Regions from separate parts of the Aquabacterium sp. TM01 genome, predicted to be linked through region 1. Evidence: predicted binding sites of a transcription regulator. Region 1 holds the regulator's gene; each other region holds the start of a gene.

The links. Region 1 encodes FNR, which switches genes on or off when oxygen is low (the NO sensors DNR and NnrR bind a similar motif). Its sites were predicted from a motif close to TTGATNNNNATCAA; they were not measured.
Region 2: a site for FNR is predicted at 2,542-2,555, ahead of AC3WW4_RS08080 (putative zinc-binding protein). Genes of this name have one in related genera too.
Region 3: a site for FNR is predicted at 2,464-2,477, ahead of AC3WW4_RS04010 (DUF3149 domain-containing protein). Genes of this name have one in related genera too.
Region 4: a site for FNR is predicted at 1,700-1,713, ahead of AC3WW4_RS09725 (TraR/DksA family transcriptional regulator). Genes of this name have one in related genera too.

What each region holds. Positions count from the first base shown of each region.
Region 1 is NZ_AP046529.1:1,969,927-1,974,028, forward strand. Features, by position in the region: gene ccoG (cytochrome c oxidase accessory protein CcoG) at 1-604, shown strand, start outside; gene AC3WW4_RS09015 (nitrogen fixation protein FixH) at 628-888, shown strand; gene AC3WW4_RS09020 (hypothetical protein) at 984-1,283, shown strand; gene fnr (fumarate/nitrate reduction transcriptional regulator Fnr) at 1,339-2,166, opposite strand; gene hemN (oxygen-independent coproporphyrinogen III oxidase) at 2,264-3,691, shown strand; gene AC3WW4_RS09035 (sulfite exporter TauE/SafE family protein) at 3,719-4,102, shown strand, end outside.
Region 2 is NZ_AP046529.1:1,761,664-1,765,765, forward strand. Features, by position in the region: gene AC3WW4_RS08070 (hypothetical protein) at 127-387, shown strand; gene AC3WW4_RS08075 (methyl-accepting chemotaxis protein) at 405-1,970, opposite strand; gene AC3WW4_RS08080 (putative zinc-binding protein) at 1,985-2,437, opposite strand; gene ubiU (ubiquinone anaerobic biosynthesis protein UbiU) at 2,753-3,766, shown strand; gene AC3WW4_RS08090 (U32 family peptidase) at 3,794-4,102, shown strand, end outside.
Region 3 is NZ_AP046529.1:859,721-863,822, forward strand. Features, by position in the region: gene AC3WW4_RS04000 (co-chaperone GroES) at 97-387, shown strand; gene groL (chaperonin GroEL) at 471-2,123, shown strand; gene AC3WW4_RS04010 (DUF3149 domain-containing protein) at 2,238-2,405, opposite strand; gene AC3WW4_RS04015 (patatin-like phospholipase family protein) at 2,536-4,102, shown strand, end outside.
Region 4 is NZ_AP046529.1:2,115,129-2,119,230, forward strand. Features, by position in the region: gene AC3WW4_RS09710 (GNAT family N-acetyltransferase) at 1-165, opposite strand, end outside; gene mobA (molybdenum cofactor guanylyltransferase MobA) at 152-790, opposite strand; gene AC3WW4_RS09720 (C40 family peptidase) at 826-1,455, opposite strand; gene AC3WW4_RS09725 (TraR/DksA family transcriptional regulator) at 1,784-2,200, shown strand; gene AC3WW4_RS09730 (ABC-F family ATP-binding cassette domain-containing protein) at 2,245-4,102, opposite strand, start outside.

The sequences.
Region 1 (4,102 bases):
GGGCATCGACATCCGTAAGGGCTTGCAATACGAGTGCATCGGGTGTGCTGCATGCATCGACGCCTGCGACAGCGTGATGGACAAAATGGGCACGCCCCGCGGCCTGATCCGTTATTCCACCCAAAATGCGATGGAAAAGGGGTGGGGGAACAGCGAGATGTGGGGGCGTGTCAAACGGCCACGGGTGCTGCTGTACACCAGCATCCTGATTCTGGTGTTGGCCGCTTTCGTGACCAGCCTTTTCAGTCGCCCCCCCTTCCGTGTGGACATCGTTCGTGACCGTGGCGCGCTGGCCCGTGTGGTGGATGATGGCTACATTGAGAACGTTTACCGCGTGCAGTTGATGAACGCCAGCGAGCGCGTGCAGCGCTACCGCGTGGGCGTGGAGCAACTGAGCCAGGCCAAGGTACAGGGCGGCGACAACGTCGTTCTGGGCCCCGCTGAGGCCCGTTGGGTCCCGGTCTCCGTGCGCATCCCGCCTGAAGTGGGTGCGCGCCTGGGCACGGGTGCAACAGGCGTCACCATTCTGGTGGAGCAGTTACGCCAGGGTGATGCCCCGCAAGTCGATGTCCGCGAGAAGACCACTTTCCTGGTCCCTCGCTGATGCCTGCAATCTTTGGAAATGACATGACACAGCCTCTCACGACACAAACCCCCTCGACACCCGTGGACAATCCGCCTTGGTATCGCCTGCCCATCGTCTGGATGGTCATTGGCGGGCCTGCGGCGGTCGTGGTTGCCTCGCTGTTCACGGTCGGCGTGGCGGTGAAAAACATCGATCCGGTGTTGGACACCTCCGCGACCCCGACACAGAAGGAGGCCCCGGCTTCCAAGGCTCGCAATCATGCCAACGAGGACGCCACACCGACCGCGCCTGCCGAGCGCTGAACCCCTCTGGCTGTCAGCCTAGGGTTTCTTCTGCTGATGGATGGGGCAGGCGAGCGCAACATGTGTCTTGTCTCCCATTCATCAAGGAGAAGGGCATGACACGTAACGCGCTCCGTGCAGGTCAGGTTCTCTGGCCGTCCTTTGTGGTGGCCGGTGTTCTGGAAATGCTGGTCTTCAGTGTGCTGGATCCGTCCACGCTGAGTTTCGGTGCCTGGCGCCCAGAATCTGTCACGGTCTACAGCTTGGCTTTTTTCGTCTTCTGGGCGCTGATTGCAGTGGCTGCCGCCGCCGCGCAGTGGATGGCAGCGTCTAACCAGGGCGGCGAGCCGCCCCACGTTGAATCGCTGCCTTCCCGCCGGCGCCGTTCACGCCACGGCACCGCTCAGCACGTTTGAAGCGTGCAGCAAAAAGCCCGCTCGCAGCGGGCTTTTCATTGGGGCCACTCTGGCCTCAACCTTTGACGCTGTTTACCAAGGCGCGCAAACCGGCTTCATTGGTAATGCGGATGTCGCGCTGCTTGACCTCCAGCAGGCCTTCGTCCTGGAACTTGGAGAACGTACGGCTGACCGTCTCGAGCTTCAAGCCCAGGTAGCTGCCGATCTCTTCACGCGTCATGCGCAGCACCAGGGCCGAGGCCGAAAAGCCGCGCGCATGAAGACGCTGAGTCAGGTTGAGCAGGAACGCCGCCAGGCGCTCTTCTGCGCGCATGCTCCCCAGCAACAGCATCACCCCATGGTCGCGCACAATTTCGCGACTCATGATCTTGTGAAACTGGTGCTGCAGGTCGGAGAACTCGCGCGACAACTCTTCCAGTTGCCCGTAAGGAATCACGCACACCTGCGAGTCTTCAAGGGCGATGGCGTCGCAGGCGTGCCGGTCGGTGCTGATGCCGTCCAGCCCCAGCAGTTCACCGGCCATCTGGAAGCCGGTCACCTGATCGCGGCCGTCTTCCGATGACACACGCGTCTTGAAAAAACCAGTGCGCACGGCGTACACCGAGCGGAAGGCATCGCCAGTGTGAAAGAGGGCATCTCCGCGCTTGACCGTGCGGCGTGTGGCCACCAGCGAATCGAGGTGGCTCAGTTGAGGTTGGGTCAGGCCAACGGGCAGACACAACTCGCGCAGATTGCAGCTGGAGCACGCCACCTTGAAGGCGTCCAACTTGACCCCGCCGCAGGAGGTGGTGGCCTCCGATTGCTCGCCCTGATGGCCTTGAGGCTGGTTCGAGGAAGCGCTGGTGCCGCTGACGTCGGTGATCGGAAAAATACTGTTCAACATGAGTAACCTCAAAGCCTGCCCGATTGTTGCCGCAATGACGGCTGAGAAATTGAGTTAGATCAACCCTGATGCCCGCGAGTTTGGCACAGTGGCTCACATGAGTGAACCTGTCCTGATTTCCGTACTGCCCTACACGCCCGTTGTGTCACGCGACATGCTGTCGCGCTTGGACGTCAACGGGCCGCGGTACACCTCCTACCCGACGGCCGATCGGTTTGTGGAGGCTTACGGGCCTGCTAACTATCGCCAGGCACTGCAGCAACGCGCAGAAGGCGGCGGCGTCATTGGCGGTGCGGCGACGCCTTTGTCAGTGTACGTGCACATTCCCTTTTGCGAGTCGGTTTGCTATTACTGCGCCTGCAACAAGGTCATCACCAAGCATCACGAGCGGGCGACGGAGTACCTGGAAGCCCTGCGAACCGAAATCGATTTGGTCAGCGCTCAGCTGGGAGCCCCGCAGCCCTTGTCGCAATTGCATTTTGGCGGCGGCACGCCCACGTTCCTGAATGACGACGAACTGGGGGGGCTTATGGCCACCCTGCGCACGGCTTTTCGCTTTGTGGAAGGTGGCGAGTACGCCATCGAAATCGACCCCCGCACCATTGACGCGGGCCGCCTCAAGCGTCTGGCGGCGATGGGTTTCAACCGCCTGAGCTTTGGGGTGCAGGATTTCGATCCCGACGTGCAGCAGGCCGTCCACCGCGTTCAGCCGTTCGAGCAAGTGGCCGAACTCATGCAAGCCGCACGGGCGGAAGGCTTCATGTCCATCAACATGGACCTGATCTATGGCCTGCCCAAGCAGACCCCAGAGAGCTTTCAGCGCACCATGCAACAGGTCAGCTCCCTGAAGCCCGACCGCATTGCCTTGTACGCCTACGCCCACCTGCCTCAGCGGTTCAAGCCCCAACGGCGCATCCATGCTCCCGATCTGCCCAAGGCCGAAGACAAGATCGGCATGCTCTCGACCGCCATTGAGGCCTTTGGTCAGGCAGGTTATGACTACATCGGCATGGACCACTTCGCCTTGCACCATGACAGTCTGGCCGTGGCGAAGCGCCAAGGTCGCCTACATCGCAACTTCCAGGGCTACAGCACCCATCCAGACAGCGATCTGATCGCGCTGGGCGTGTCGGCCATTGGCAAGGTCGGGGCCCACTATTGCCAGAATGCCAAGACGCTCGACGAGTATTACGACGCTCTGCGTCGCGGTGAATTACCCATCGTTCGCGGCCTGACCCTTTCGCGCGACGACCTGGTGCGCCGTGCCGTGATCATGGCCGTGATGTGCCAGGGGCGTGTCGACTATGAATCCATCGAGCTCGCCTACCTGATCAATTTCAGGCAATACTTCGAGGCTGAACTGCGCCTGCTGGAGCCACTCGTCGAGTCGGGGTTGGTGCAAATGGAGTCTGACGGTGTGCGCGTTACGCCCCTGGGGTGGTACTTTGTGCGGGCAGTGGCCATGGTGTTCGACCGCTATATCCAGGCCGACAAGACCTTGGAGCGCTTCTCGCGCATCATCTGAGTCTGTACGCGCGCACCGGGAGCCGACATGCTGACCGGATTGATGTTGACCGCCTTTCTCATGGGCCTGGGAGGCATCGCGCACTGTGCCGCCATGTGCGGTGCGCCGTGCGCGGCGGCCTTGCCACGAGGCGTGCCCGGGCTGGCGCTCGTGGGGCGCTGCCTGGCCTACATGCTCCTAGGGCTGGTTGCCTCTACGGGCGCGGGCCTGATCTCCCGCTGGGGCCAGCAGATCAGCATGTTGCAGCCGATCTGGGTGATGCTGCAGCTCGCAGCCGTGTTGCTCGGGCTGTGGTTGCTGTGGACGGGGCACATGCCTCGCCAGGTCAATGCCTGGGGGCAGCAGGCCTACCACCGTGCGCGTCAAAAAGTGATGGGCGATGGCGCCCCAGGTTGGTTGCGAGCCTCTCGC
Region 2 (4,102 bases), 210 kb from region 1:
CCAAGCGAGATGCTTGGCGGCTCTTTCATTGGGCAGTCAGGTCGGCAGAGGTCTTGTCTCAACTTTGCAATGATTGCGTCCTAGAATCGAACACGGTTGCCCTTTCCTCGTTCAACGGATTGCCCCATGCTTTCAGAAGACAAAAAACAGGAATTCATCGGCGCGCTCACGCAGAAGATCCGCGCCAATGGCCGGTCCGAGGCATGCCCGATGTGTGGCAACGAGAAGTTTCTGATGGTGGACGCCTGCCTGGTCAACGTTCTGCAGCCCGATGTCAAGAGCGTGACCTTGACGGGTGCCTCCATCCCCACCTTGGCGATCATCTGCGACAACTGCGGCTATCTGAGTCAGCATGCGGTGGGGGCATTGGGAGTCAGTCCGAACTGACCCCCTGCGAGGTGTGATCAGGCCAGGGTCAAAGCGGGGCCGCGCAGCTTGAACACATCCACGGTTTGAACCAGCGCTTGAGACTGGCTCTGAAGTGACTGAGCGGCCGCCGCCGCTTCTTCCACCAAGGCGGCATTGCCCTGGGTGACCTGATCCATCTGGCCCATGGCCTGGTTGATCTGGCCGATGCCCATCGATTGCTCTTCGCTGGCGTGGGCCAGATCCGCCATGATGTGGGCCACTTCGTTGACATTGGTGACCACGTCCTGCATCGTGCGGCCCGCTTGTTCCACCAGGCGGCAACCCTGTTGCACATCGCCCGCCGACGATTCGATCAGCTTCTTGATTTCCTTGGCGGCCTCGGCCGAGCGTCCGGCGAGGCTGCGCACTTCGTTGGCCACCACGGCAAAGCCACGGCCTTGTTCGCCCGCCCGAGCGGCTTCCACGGCGGCATTGAGGGCGAGCAGGTTGGTCTGGAAGGCAATGCCATCGATCACACCAATGATGTCGGCAATCTGATTGGATGAGGCACTGATGGCCTCCATGGTGTGCACCACCTCGGTGACCACCTGCCCGCCGCGTGTGGCCACGTCGGCGGCGGTGGACGCCACCTGATTGGCGTGGCGACCGTTGTCCAGGTTGTGTTGAACGGTGGCGGTCAGTTGCTCCAGCGAGGCGGCCACCTGCTGCAGCGAGCTGGCTTGCTCTTCCGTTCGTTGTGACAGGTCCAGATTGCCCATGGCGATCTGGCTGGTGGCGGTGGAGATGGTCTCCGAGCCTTGGCGCACGTTGTCCACAATGTGGACCAGGCTGTTGTTCATGGCTTGCAGGGCGGTGAGCAGGCGGCCCATCTCGTCCTGGCTCTGGATGTCCACATGGCCAGTGAGATCGCCTTGTGCCACTTGCTGGGCCAGGGCCACCGCCTGGGCAATGGGCCGCTGGATCGAGCGGGTGATCCGATAGGCCGTGATCGTGCCCACCACCAGCGCCACGCCCGTGAGGCTGAGGATCAGCAGCAAGGAGGTGTCGACGGCCTCTTGGGTTGCCTGGCTCCGTTCGCTGACCAGACGGCTTTGCAGGGCCGTGAGAGCGCTGATGGGGGCCTGCAGCGCATCAATGGCGGGCAGGGTTTCCTGGTTCATGGTCTGAATGGCTTGTTCTTGCTGGCCATCAGCCTGAAGTTGGCGAACGCGGTTGAACGACGCGACAAAGGCAATCCGCCGGGTCTTGATCTCCTGCATCATGGCCTTGGCCTCCGGCAGATAGATCAAGGTCTCCAGGGTCTGCATGGCGTCGTCAATGCGCTTCTTGTTCTCGTTGATGGACAAGTTGAGCTGGGCACGACGTTCGGGGTCGTCGGTGAGCAGCAAGGCCATGGTGTGGCGTGCATTGGCGCGGGTGGTGGCATCGACGAAGGCTGCGGCCTCGGACTTGCGCCATTCCACGTTGATGATCTGTTCGTTGTTCTGGCTGATGCGCTTGAACTGTGTGGCGGCGATGAGGGCGGCGATGCCGAGCATGAGCAGCAGCAGGCCGAAGCCGAGGGCCAGGCGTTGGCCGATGCCGAGGTGGCGGGTGGTCATGAGGATTTTCCATTTCAATGCGGGTCGGTCTCGGATGGGGAGGCCAGACCCGCGGGTGAGTGCGAGGTGCGTGTTGCGTACTGGGTGTTCAGGGTCTGCACCTGCTCCCGCAGTTCGGACAGCAGGGTGCTGGCCTGGTTTTCGTCAAAGTCGGTGCGGTAGACCTTCTTGACCCCTCGATGCGCCAGCTGGATGTGGACGGTGGGGCTGAGGTCGTGCCGGGCCAGGGACGCCTTCACGCAACTGAGCGCACAACCGTCGATGGCCACGATGGGTCGGCCGTGTTGCACGGCTTCCTGGGCCGTGCGGACCAGCTTGGGCACATGGCCCCCGACGCCAGCAATGCAGGACATCTCGGCGCTGCCTTCGCGGTCCAGTCGCACAGCCAGGTGGTTGGCGAGCTGGGCGGCGCTGGAGCAGCCTGAACAGGCATACACCAGAGAGAGTTGTTCGTGTTCGCGAGCCATGGCGCTGTCCCAGTGAAGATGAGGTCGGGTAAACGATAGGTGCACGGATGATGGGCCTGCGCGGCGCTTTTGGGGAGGGGTTGAAGCGGTAAAGCGGTCCGTTCTTGTCGTGCATCAAAACGGGCTGATCGAACGATGTGCTAACGCGCCATCGTTCTTTGGAACGATGGGCGAATCGCATCGGGTCGTTCGATCGGTGGGCTTTGCGTCATCTCAAAACCCCGAGGCGGTGTCGTCACCAGAATCCGCTCGGTGGACCGGGCTAGGGTTTGCCCGTGGGGTGGCGCGTGCCGGTCCGTGGATGAAAGGCTGGAGATGAATGCCACTCAAGGCCCGGAACTGGTGTGTCCGGCAGGCTCGCTGCGTTCGCTGCAACTGGCGGTGGACGCGGGTGCCGATGCGGTCTACATGGGCCTCAAGGACGTGACCAATGCGCGCAACTTTGCCGGCTTGAATTTCGACCTGAAGCAGGCGCGGCAAGGCGTGCAGTACGCCCGCGACCGGGGCCGCAAGGTGCTGATGGCCCTGAACACCTATGCGCAGGCCGAGGCGCCACAGCGCTGGTTCGATGCGGTGGACGTGGCGGCGGACATCGGCGTCCACGCCCTGATCCTGGCCGACCCCGGTGTGATGGCGTATGCGCGCCGCGCGCATCCTGACTTGCGCCTGCATCTGTCGGTGCAGGCTTCGGCGACGAACTATGAGGCCATCGAGTTCTACCGCGAACGCTATGGCATCCAGCGTGCCGTCTTGCCGCGTGTGCTGACGCTGTCTCAGGTGGCGCACTTGATTCGCAACACGAACGTCGAGATCGAGGTGTTCGGCTTCGGCAGCCTGTGCGTGATGGTGGAAGGGCGCTGCGCGCTGTCGTCGTATGCCACCGGGCAGTCGCCCAACAACGCCGGGGTGTGTTCGCCCCCGTCGGCGGTGCGCTGGGATCAGTGTGGCGAACGGGTGGACGCTCGTCTGGGCGGCATCCTCATCGACCGCTTCGAGTCCAATGAGTCACGCGGCTATCCGACGCTGTGCAAGGGGCGCTTCGACGTGGAGGGCACGGTGGACTACGCCATCGAGGAGCCCACCAGCCTCAACACCCTGGCCATCTTGCCGGACTTGATGCGCGCGGGCGTGTCGGCCATCAAGATCGAAGGACGCCAGCGCAGTGCCGCGTATGTGGAGCAGGTGACGCGCACCTGGCGCCAGGCCATTGACGCCTGCCGGGCGCAGCCCGAGCGTTACACGGTGCAGCCCGCCTGGACCGCCGCGCTGGGCCGATTGGCCGAGGGGCAGCAGCACACCTTGGGCGCTTTCTCGCGCCCGTGGCAATGAGCGCACATGCTTGCGCAAAGGATGGACATGTTCAAGTTGAGTGTGGGGCCGGTGCAGTACTACTGGTCCCGGGATACCCTGACGGCGTTCTACGCCGAGGTGGCCGATTCGCCCGCGCACACGGTGTGCCTGGGCGAGGTGGTGTGTTCACGTCGCCATGAGATGAAGCCGGAGGACTGGCTGGCCCTGGCGCGTGAGCTGAAGGCGGCGGGCAAGGAGGTGGTGATCGGCACCCAGGCCTTGCTGGAGACCGAAGCTGAGCTGCGCAGCCTGCGCCGCTGGGTGGAGCAGGGCGACTTCATGCTGGAGGCCAATGACACGGCGGCCGTGCGCCTG
Region 3 (4,102 bases), 1.1 Mb from region 1:
CGTTGGTGACCAAGCCCCTCATTCGTACCGCTGATGTGAGCATTCACTCACGTCGCATCCATTGTCAAACCGATGTCTCAACAGACAGGAGAAGTCATGAAACTGCGTCCTCTGCACGATCGCGTGATCGTCAAGCGCTTGGAACAAGAAACCAAGACCGCCCTGGGCATCATCATTCCCGACAACGCCGCCGAAAAGCCTGACCAAGGCGAAGTGCTGGCCGTCGGTCCTGGCAAGCGCAATGACAAGGGCGAATTCGTTGCCCTGAACGTGGCTGTGGGCGATCGCGTCCTGTTCGGCAAGTACTCGGGCCAGACCGTCAAGGTCGATGGCGAAGAGCTGCTGGTCATGCGTGAAGAAGACCTCTTCGCCGTCGTCGCCAAGTAAAGCACTGACGCTTTCCTCGGCGCAGACTGAGCGCGAGGCAAGCGTGGCTTACCACCCCATTTACTGAATTCGGAGAAATACACATGGCAGCAAAAGACGTCATCTTCGGCGGCGAAGCACGTGCTCGCATGGTCGAAGGCGTGAACATCCTGGCCAATGCGGTCAAGGTCACCCTGGGCCCCAAGGGCCGCAACGTGGTGCTCGAGCGCTCGTTTGGCGCCCCCACCGTGACCAAGGACGGTGTGTCCGTGGCCAAGGAAATCGAACTCAAGGACAAGCTGCAGAACATGGGCGCGCAGATGGTCAAGGAAGTTGCTTCCAAGACCTCTGACAACGCTGGCGACGGCACCACCACCGCCACCGTGCTGGCCCAAGCCATCGTGCGCGAAGGCATGAAGTACGTGGCCGCCGGCATGAACCCGATGGACCTGAAGCGCGGCATCGACAAGGCGGTTGCCGCCCTGATCGTCGAGCTGAAGAAGCAATCCAAGGCCACCACCACGACCAAGGAAATCGCTCAAGTTGGCACCATCTCCGCCAACTCGGACGCTGACGTCGGCGAAATCATCGCCAACGCCATGGACAAGGTCGGCAAGGAAGGCGTCATCACCGTTGAAGACGGCAAGAGCCTGAACAACGAGCTGGAAGTCGTCGAAGGCATGCAGTTCGACCGCGGCTACCTGTCGCCTTACTTCATCAACAACCCTGAAAAGCAAGCTGCCTTGCTGGACAACCCCTTCGTGCTGCTGTACGACAAGAAGGTGTCCAACATCCGTGACCTGCTGCCCACCCTGGAGCAAGTTGCCAAGGCTGGCCGTCCGCTGCTGATCATTGCTGAAGACGTCGATGGCGAAGCCCTGGCCACCCTGGTGGTCAACACCATCCGCGGCATCCTGAAGGTCGTGGCTGTCAAGGCCCCTGGCTTCGGCGACCGTCGCAAGGCCATGCTGGAAGACATCGCCATCCTGACCGGCGGCAAGGTCATCGCTGAAGAAGTCGGCATGGCCCTGGACAAGGTCACCCTGGCTGACCTGGGTCAGGCCAAGCGCATCGAAGTGGGCAAGGAAAACACGACCATCATCGACGGCGTGGGCGAAGCTGCTGACATCGAAGCACGCGTCAAGCAAATCCGCATCCAGATCGAAGAAGCGACCAGCGACTACGACCGCGAAAAGATGCAGGAACGCGTGGCCAAGCTGGCTGGCGGCGTGGCCGTGATCAAGGTTGGCGCTGCCACCGAAGTCGAAATGAAGGAAAAGAAGGCCCGCGTTGAAGACGCCCTGCACGCCACCCGTGCAGCCGTCGAAGAAGGCGTGGTCGCTGGTGGTGGCGTCGCTCTGCTGCGCGCCAAGCAAGCAGCTGGCAACGTGCACGGCGACAACGCTGACCAGGAAGCCGGCATCAAGCTGGTCCTGAAGGCTGTTGAAGCGCCTCTGCGCGAGATCGTGGCCAACGCCGGTGGCGAACCCTCCGTGGTCGTCAACGCCGTGCTGGCGGGTTCGGGCACCTACGGCTTCAACGCTGCCAATGACACCTACGGTGACATGATCGAAATGGGCATCCTGGATCCCACGAAGGTCACCCGTACGGCTCTGCAGAACGCCGCCTCCGTGGCCTCGCTGATGCTGACCACCGAGTGCATGATCTCCGAGGCTCCTAAGGACGAAGCCGCCGGTGGCATGCCCGACATGGGTGGCATGGGCGGTATGGGCGGTATGGGTGGCATGGGCATGTAATGCCCTGGGGTGCGGTTCGCCGCACCCGCCGTACCTGCTGCCTGGCAACCTTGCCAGACAAGAAAAAGGCCGCTGGGTTCAGCGGCCTTTTTTCATGTGCTCACCGATCGCAGATCAGGTGGCACGGCCCTCGCGCACTGCGCGGTCGTGGGCCTCGGTGTCTTCCTTGATGTGGCGCGCCACAAAGCGGCCGATGTAGGCACCCATGATCAGGGTGAAGGCAATCACGCCCAAGCTCATCAGGCCATAGTCGGTGGTCAGGAAGTCGGTCAATGCTTGCATGATGGTTCTCCGTTGTGCTTTCTTGGAGCTATCAAACCGCGGATCGAGCCAGAGCGTTCTGACTTACATCAAGTTTGTATGCGCACCCAGCCGGATTGGCAAGCGGGTTTGACACGGCACAATCTTGCGCATGTCTTCGCCTGCACGCCTGTCCCTTCGCCGCACCGTGTGTGCCTTGCTCCTGAGTGGGCTCGCGTGCCTGCCTGCGTGGGCCGATCGCCCCAAGGTGGGCCTGGTGCTGTCGGGCGGTGGTGCCCGGGGACTGGCCCATGTGGGTGTGCTCAAGGTGCTGGAGCGCGAACGCATCCCGGTGGATGTGATTGCCGGCACCTCCATGGGCGCCATCGTGGGTGGCCTGTATGCCAGTGGCCTGTCTGCGCTGGAGGTCGAGCGCGAAGTTCAGCGCCTGGATTGGGACAACGTCTTTGCCAGTCGCGTGGAGCGTCGCGAGCTGTCCCAGCGCCGCAAGGAGCACGACTTCGAGGTCTCGCCCTTGCTGGAAATCGGCATTGGCAGCGATGGCTTGAAGGCACCCCTGGGGTCTTTGTCCAGCCGCGTGCTGGAGGCCCACCTGCGCCGCCTGACCCTGTCGGCCAGCCAGATCCGCCATTTCGACCAGTTGCCCACGCCGTTTCGCGCGGTGGCCACCGACATGGAGACCGGTCAGCCCGTGATCCTGGCCGAGGGCGATCTGGCCACGGCCTTGCGCAGCAGCATGTCGGTCCCGGGCATCTTCGCGCCGCTGGAAGTGAGCGGCCGCATCCTGGGCGATGGCGGCCTGGTCAACAACACGCCGGTGGACGTGGCCCGCGCGATGGGGGCCGATCGGCTCATCGTCGTCAACATCGGCACCTCGCTGGCGCCGCGCGAGACCCTGTCCACCCTGACCGGGGTGACCGCGCAGATGATCAACATCCTGACCGAGCAGAACGTGCAGCAAAGCCTGCGCACGCTGACGCCGCAGGATGTGCTGATCGCGCCCCGGCTTGAGGGCCTGACCTCGGCCGATTTCAACCGGGCCCGTGAGTTCATGGACCAGGGTGAGGTGCAGGCCGAGGCCATGGTGCTGCGCATGCAGGACCTGCAACTGTCCGAAGCCGACTACGCCGCCTGGAAGGCCGCGCGCCAGCGCCGTCAGCCGCCCCCACCGACCCTGCAGTTCGTGCGCACCGAGGGGTCCGAGCTGACCCGCCCCGACCTGCGCGCCGACATGTTCGCGAGCCAGCCTGGCCAGGTGTTCGACGTGGCCAAGGCCGAGCGCGACATCAACCTGTTGGCCGCCTCGGGCGATTACCTGCGTACCGACTACCGACTGTCGCGCACGCCCGAAGGCGAGGCCGGTCTGGTGTACGACCTGGAGGACAAGCCCTGGGGGCCGAACTACCTGCAGATGGGGCTGGACTTCAGTGCCGACAACCGGGGACGCAGCGCGTTCAACCTCAAGCTGGTGCACAACCGCCATTGGCTCGACAGTGCGGGCAGCGAGTGGCGCAACATCCTGCGTCTGGGCACCAGCCCGCTGGTGGGCACCGAGTGGTACCGGCCGATGGCGTGGCACCTGCCCGATGGCCTGAGCGGCTTTGTCGCCGCAGCGGCCAGCGCCCAGCGCCGCACCTTCGACGTCTACCGCGACCCGGATGGCCCCGAGGACGCACGCAACGAGCGTGGCCAGACCCAGATCGCGCTGGAGGCGGGGC
Region 4 (4,102 bases), 150 kb from region 1:
CAGACGCCCCAGATAGCTCTCCGGAGGGCGCGCTCGCTCGCTGTCCAGGTCAGCATCAAACGCGTCCGGGTAGAGGCGCAGTGCTTCGTCGCGCAGGTTTTTGTAGGCACTCAAGTCTGCCGCCGCGATCCGTGCAATGCGCACGGATGAGTCAGTCTCGACCATTCAGTGTCTCCAGGCTATTGATGTTGTCAAATCCAGTCGCATCCGCGAAGGATACGCTCGTCCAGTTCAGCGCCTGGATACAAACCCTCAGTTTACGTTCATCTTGCGCAAACAAGCCTTCGAGCTTCGCAGAAACACCCTTGCGCAACAGCACGCAGACCCAGTGGAGACGCTGCTCGCCTTCCGTGCTGACCGTGGCAGGTACGACGGCGTCTGCGCCACAGCGCACGCCTTCCGCCAGCAGACGGGTCACGAGGTCGGGGGGGAGGCGGGGGGTGTCGCAGGGGGTCACCATGAGCCACGGCGTGGGGGTGTGCCTCAGCGCGGTGATGATGCCGGCCAATGGCCCACTGGCAAGGGGCAAGTCTGGCGCGTCGGGCAAGACCACCGGCACGCCCTCAGTCGTGGTGGCTTGGGCCTGCTGCAGCAAGCGCGCATAGTCGGGCAGGTTGCGGTTGGCAATGGCGAACTGGGTGGCCGTTTGTGCGACCAGACGATCCAGTACCCAAGCAGCCAGAGGACGCCCTTGATAGGGCACCAGTCCCTTGTCACGTCCCCCCATGCGACGACCTTCGCCTCCGGCGAGCAGGCAGCCGGTGACCTGTTGCCCAGAGGAGACCGTCATGGGGCGCTCACCCGCGGAGCCCGCGTGAGTGGGTGTCAGCGCTCGCCCGTGACAGCCTGTACCTGTCCGGCGGTGATGGCGGGGGCACGACGAGCGCCGTCGAAACGCTGCTGCCAGTAGCCCACGCGCATGTCTTCAACACGGACCGAGGAGCCTGTGCGTGGCGAATGGATGAACTTGTTGTCACCGATGTAGATGCCCACGTGCGAGAAGGTGCGGCGCAAGGTGTTGAAGAACACCAAGTCACCGGGCTTCAACTCGCTTTGCTGGACCGGAACGAGGTCCGGCGAGTTGGCTTGCTCGGCAGAGCGGCGTGGCAAGACAAGACCCACGCTGTTTTCAAACACGTGGCGGGTGAACCCGCTGCAGTCGAAGCCGGTTTCTCGGCTGGTGCCACCCAACTTGTATGGCACCCCCAGGAAGTTCATGGCGGACATCACCAAGCCGGAAGCCATGTCCGACGCCTTCGAACGCACCTGCTGCGCCATTTCGACCACCGGTTTGGTCGAGGGCATCAGGCCTTTCTCGGTCAGGAAGCGGCTCACCGGGTCATCTGACTCGGCGGAAGTGGCGGCAACTGGGCTGGCCACGTTCTGCGCATGAGCGGGCATGCACAGGCCTACGCTCAGGGCGCCAATGGCCAGCAGGGTGCGCACGGTGCCCATAGCGGCAGTGACGTGGTTCCGGCAAGCTTGAGCGCTCAACTGCATTGGAGGCGACCAGGGAGGCGGTCTGAATAAAACATGGGGACGAATGTAAAGCGGGTTGACGGATGCGTCAAGTCGATGAAGTAAGGATAAACCTGTGATTTTCAGTGTATGACATGACTGGCGCGTGAACTTGTCCACAACGCAAGGCATGTTGCACGATGTGGAGCGCACTGAAACGTGTTGACACAAATTACCAGGCTTGATGTGCCGCAATTTTGAAAGCGGTGGCTTTGGCTTATGCTGAAGCGAGAGGCGCGATTGCCCACATCACAAGGAGACACACATGTCAGGATCTTCGAGCGAAAACACACTGACGGTTGCCCCGGACTCGGGTCTCAATGAGGCGCTGGTGCGTGGCTTTCAAGCCCGTCTGCAGGCAGCGCTCAAGAGCTTGTCGAGTGAGGATCAGGCGTTGCGGCACCAGCTCGCCAGCGACGAGGTCGCCACCGAGCACGCCGTGGTCGATGGGGCCGAGGGTGCTTTGAGCGTCGAGGCCAACCTGGAGGTGATCACGCAGATTCGGCACGAGCGGCAGGAAATGGACGCCATTCAGGCGGCGCTGGACCGGATCGCCACAGGCGACTACGGCTTGTGCACCGAATGCGGGGCGCCCATCGGACAGCCCCGATTGGAGATCGTGCCCGAGGCGAGCCACTGCATCGACTGCCAGGAGGCGGCTGAGCGCCACCGGGGTCACTGAGTTTGTGAGTGGCGCGGGTGCACTGAGGCTCAAGCCTCAGGCGCTCATGCTGTCAGTTGTTCGATCTCGTCGGTGAGTTCGAGCCAGCGTGATTCCAGCGCCTCGACCTCGTCGGCCAGGGACTTCAGCCGCTTGCCTTGCTCAGCGCGGTCCGAGGCGGACAAGCCAGGGTTGGCCAGAGACTCGGTCAAGCTGGCTTGCTCGGCATGGGCCTTGGCCAGGCGCTCATCGAGCTTCTTGAGCTCGGCCTTGAGCGGTTTGGCTTGCTCGGCCAGTTTCTGACGCGCCTGCGATTGGGCTTTGCGGTCGTCGCGGCTGGGAATGGGTGCGGCCTCTGCGGCAATCTGGACGGGGGCACTGCGGGCCGGCATGGCACGATCGGCGTCACGGGCGGCTTTGGCTGCGGCCGCCACTTCGCGGGCCTGTGCCTGGAGCCAGCGTTGATAGTCGTCCAGGTCGCCGTCAAAGGTGGTGACCTCGCCGTGGGCCACCAGCCAGAACTCGTCACACACCTCTCGCAACAGAGCACGGTCGTGGCTGACCAGCATCACGGAGCCTTCGAACTCGTTGAGCGCCATGGACAGGGCTTCGCGGGTGGTCAGATCCAAGTGGTTGGTAGGTTCGTCGAGCAGCAGCAGGTTAGGGCGCTGCCACACCACCAAGGCCAGCACCAGACGGGCTTTTTCGCCGCCGCTGAACTGCCCGATCGGCTGGTTGACCATGTCGCCGGTGAACTGGAAGCGGCCGAGAAAGTCGCGCAGTTCTTGCTCGCGCCCTTGTGGGCCGACCTCGCGCGCCAATCGGATCATGTGCTGCATGGGGCCTTCGTCAGGGCGCAGCACGTCCAGCTCCTGCTGAGCGAAGTAGCCAATGCTCAGGCCCTTGCCTTCGGTGATTTCGCCGCTGACGGCACGGTTCATGTGCGCCAGCGTCTTCACCACCGTGGACTTGCCCTGCCCGTTGGCGCCCAGGATGCCGATGCGCTGGCCCGGCAGGACCGAGCGGTTGATGTCGGAGACGATCGTCAGGGTCGAGCCGTCTTCAAGGTAGTAGCCACAGGCCAAGTCCTTGATCGCGAGCATGGGGTTGGGCAGGCTGGCTGGCTCGGGGAAGGTGAACTGGAAGTCGCTGGCCGTGAGGACCGGTGCCAGTTTTTCCATGCGCTCGAGCGCCTTGACCCGACTTTGCGCCTGCTTGGCCTTGCTGGCCTGGGCCTTGAAGCGGGCAATGAACTTGGACAGGTGCGCGATCTTGTCTTGCTGTTTGCTGAACGCGGCCTGCTGCTGGCTCATGCGCTCGGCGCGCATGGACTCGAAGGCGGTGTAGCCACCGGTGTAGCGGGTGAGCTTGGCGTCTTCGAGGTGCAGGGTGACCTTGGTGATCGCGTCCAGGAACTCGCGGTCGTGGCTGATGATCAGCAAGGTGCCTTCATAGCGCTGCAGCCAGGCTTCGAGCCAGACCAGGGCGTCGAGGTCCAAGTGGTTGGTGGGCTCGTCCAGCAGCAGCAGCTTGGCGGGGCACATCAGGGCGCGCGCCAGTTGCAGGCGCATGCGCCAGCCGCCTGAAAAGCTGTTGACGGGGGCTTGCGTTTGCTCCAGCTTGAAGCCCAGGCCCAGCAGCAGCGCTTGTGCGCGTGCCGGGGCGTCAAAGTGGCCGGCTTCGGCGAGTGCCATGTGGGCCTCGGCCATGGCGTTGCCGTCGTCAGCGGCTTCGGCGTCGATCAGGTCCTGGCGCGCCTTCATCAGGCGGCCATCGCCCTGCAGCACGAACTCGGTGGCCGGGTCGTCTGTCTCGGGCATGTTCTGCGCGACTTCGGCCATGCCGCCGGGCTGCAGCCAGCTGGGCGGGATCTCGACGTCGCCACCATCGGCGGGCAGGCGCCCGGCAAGCAAGGAGAAGAGG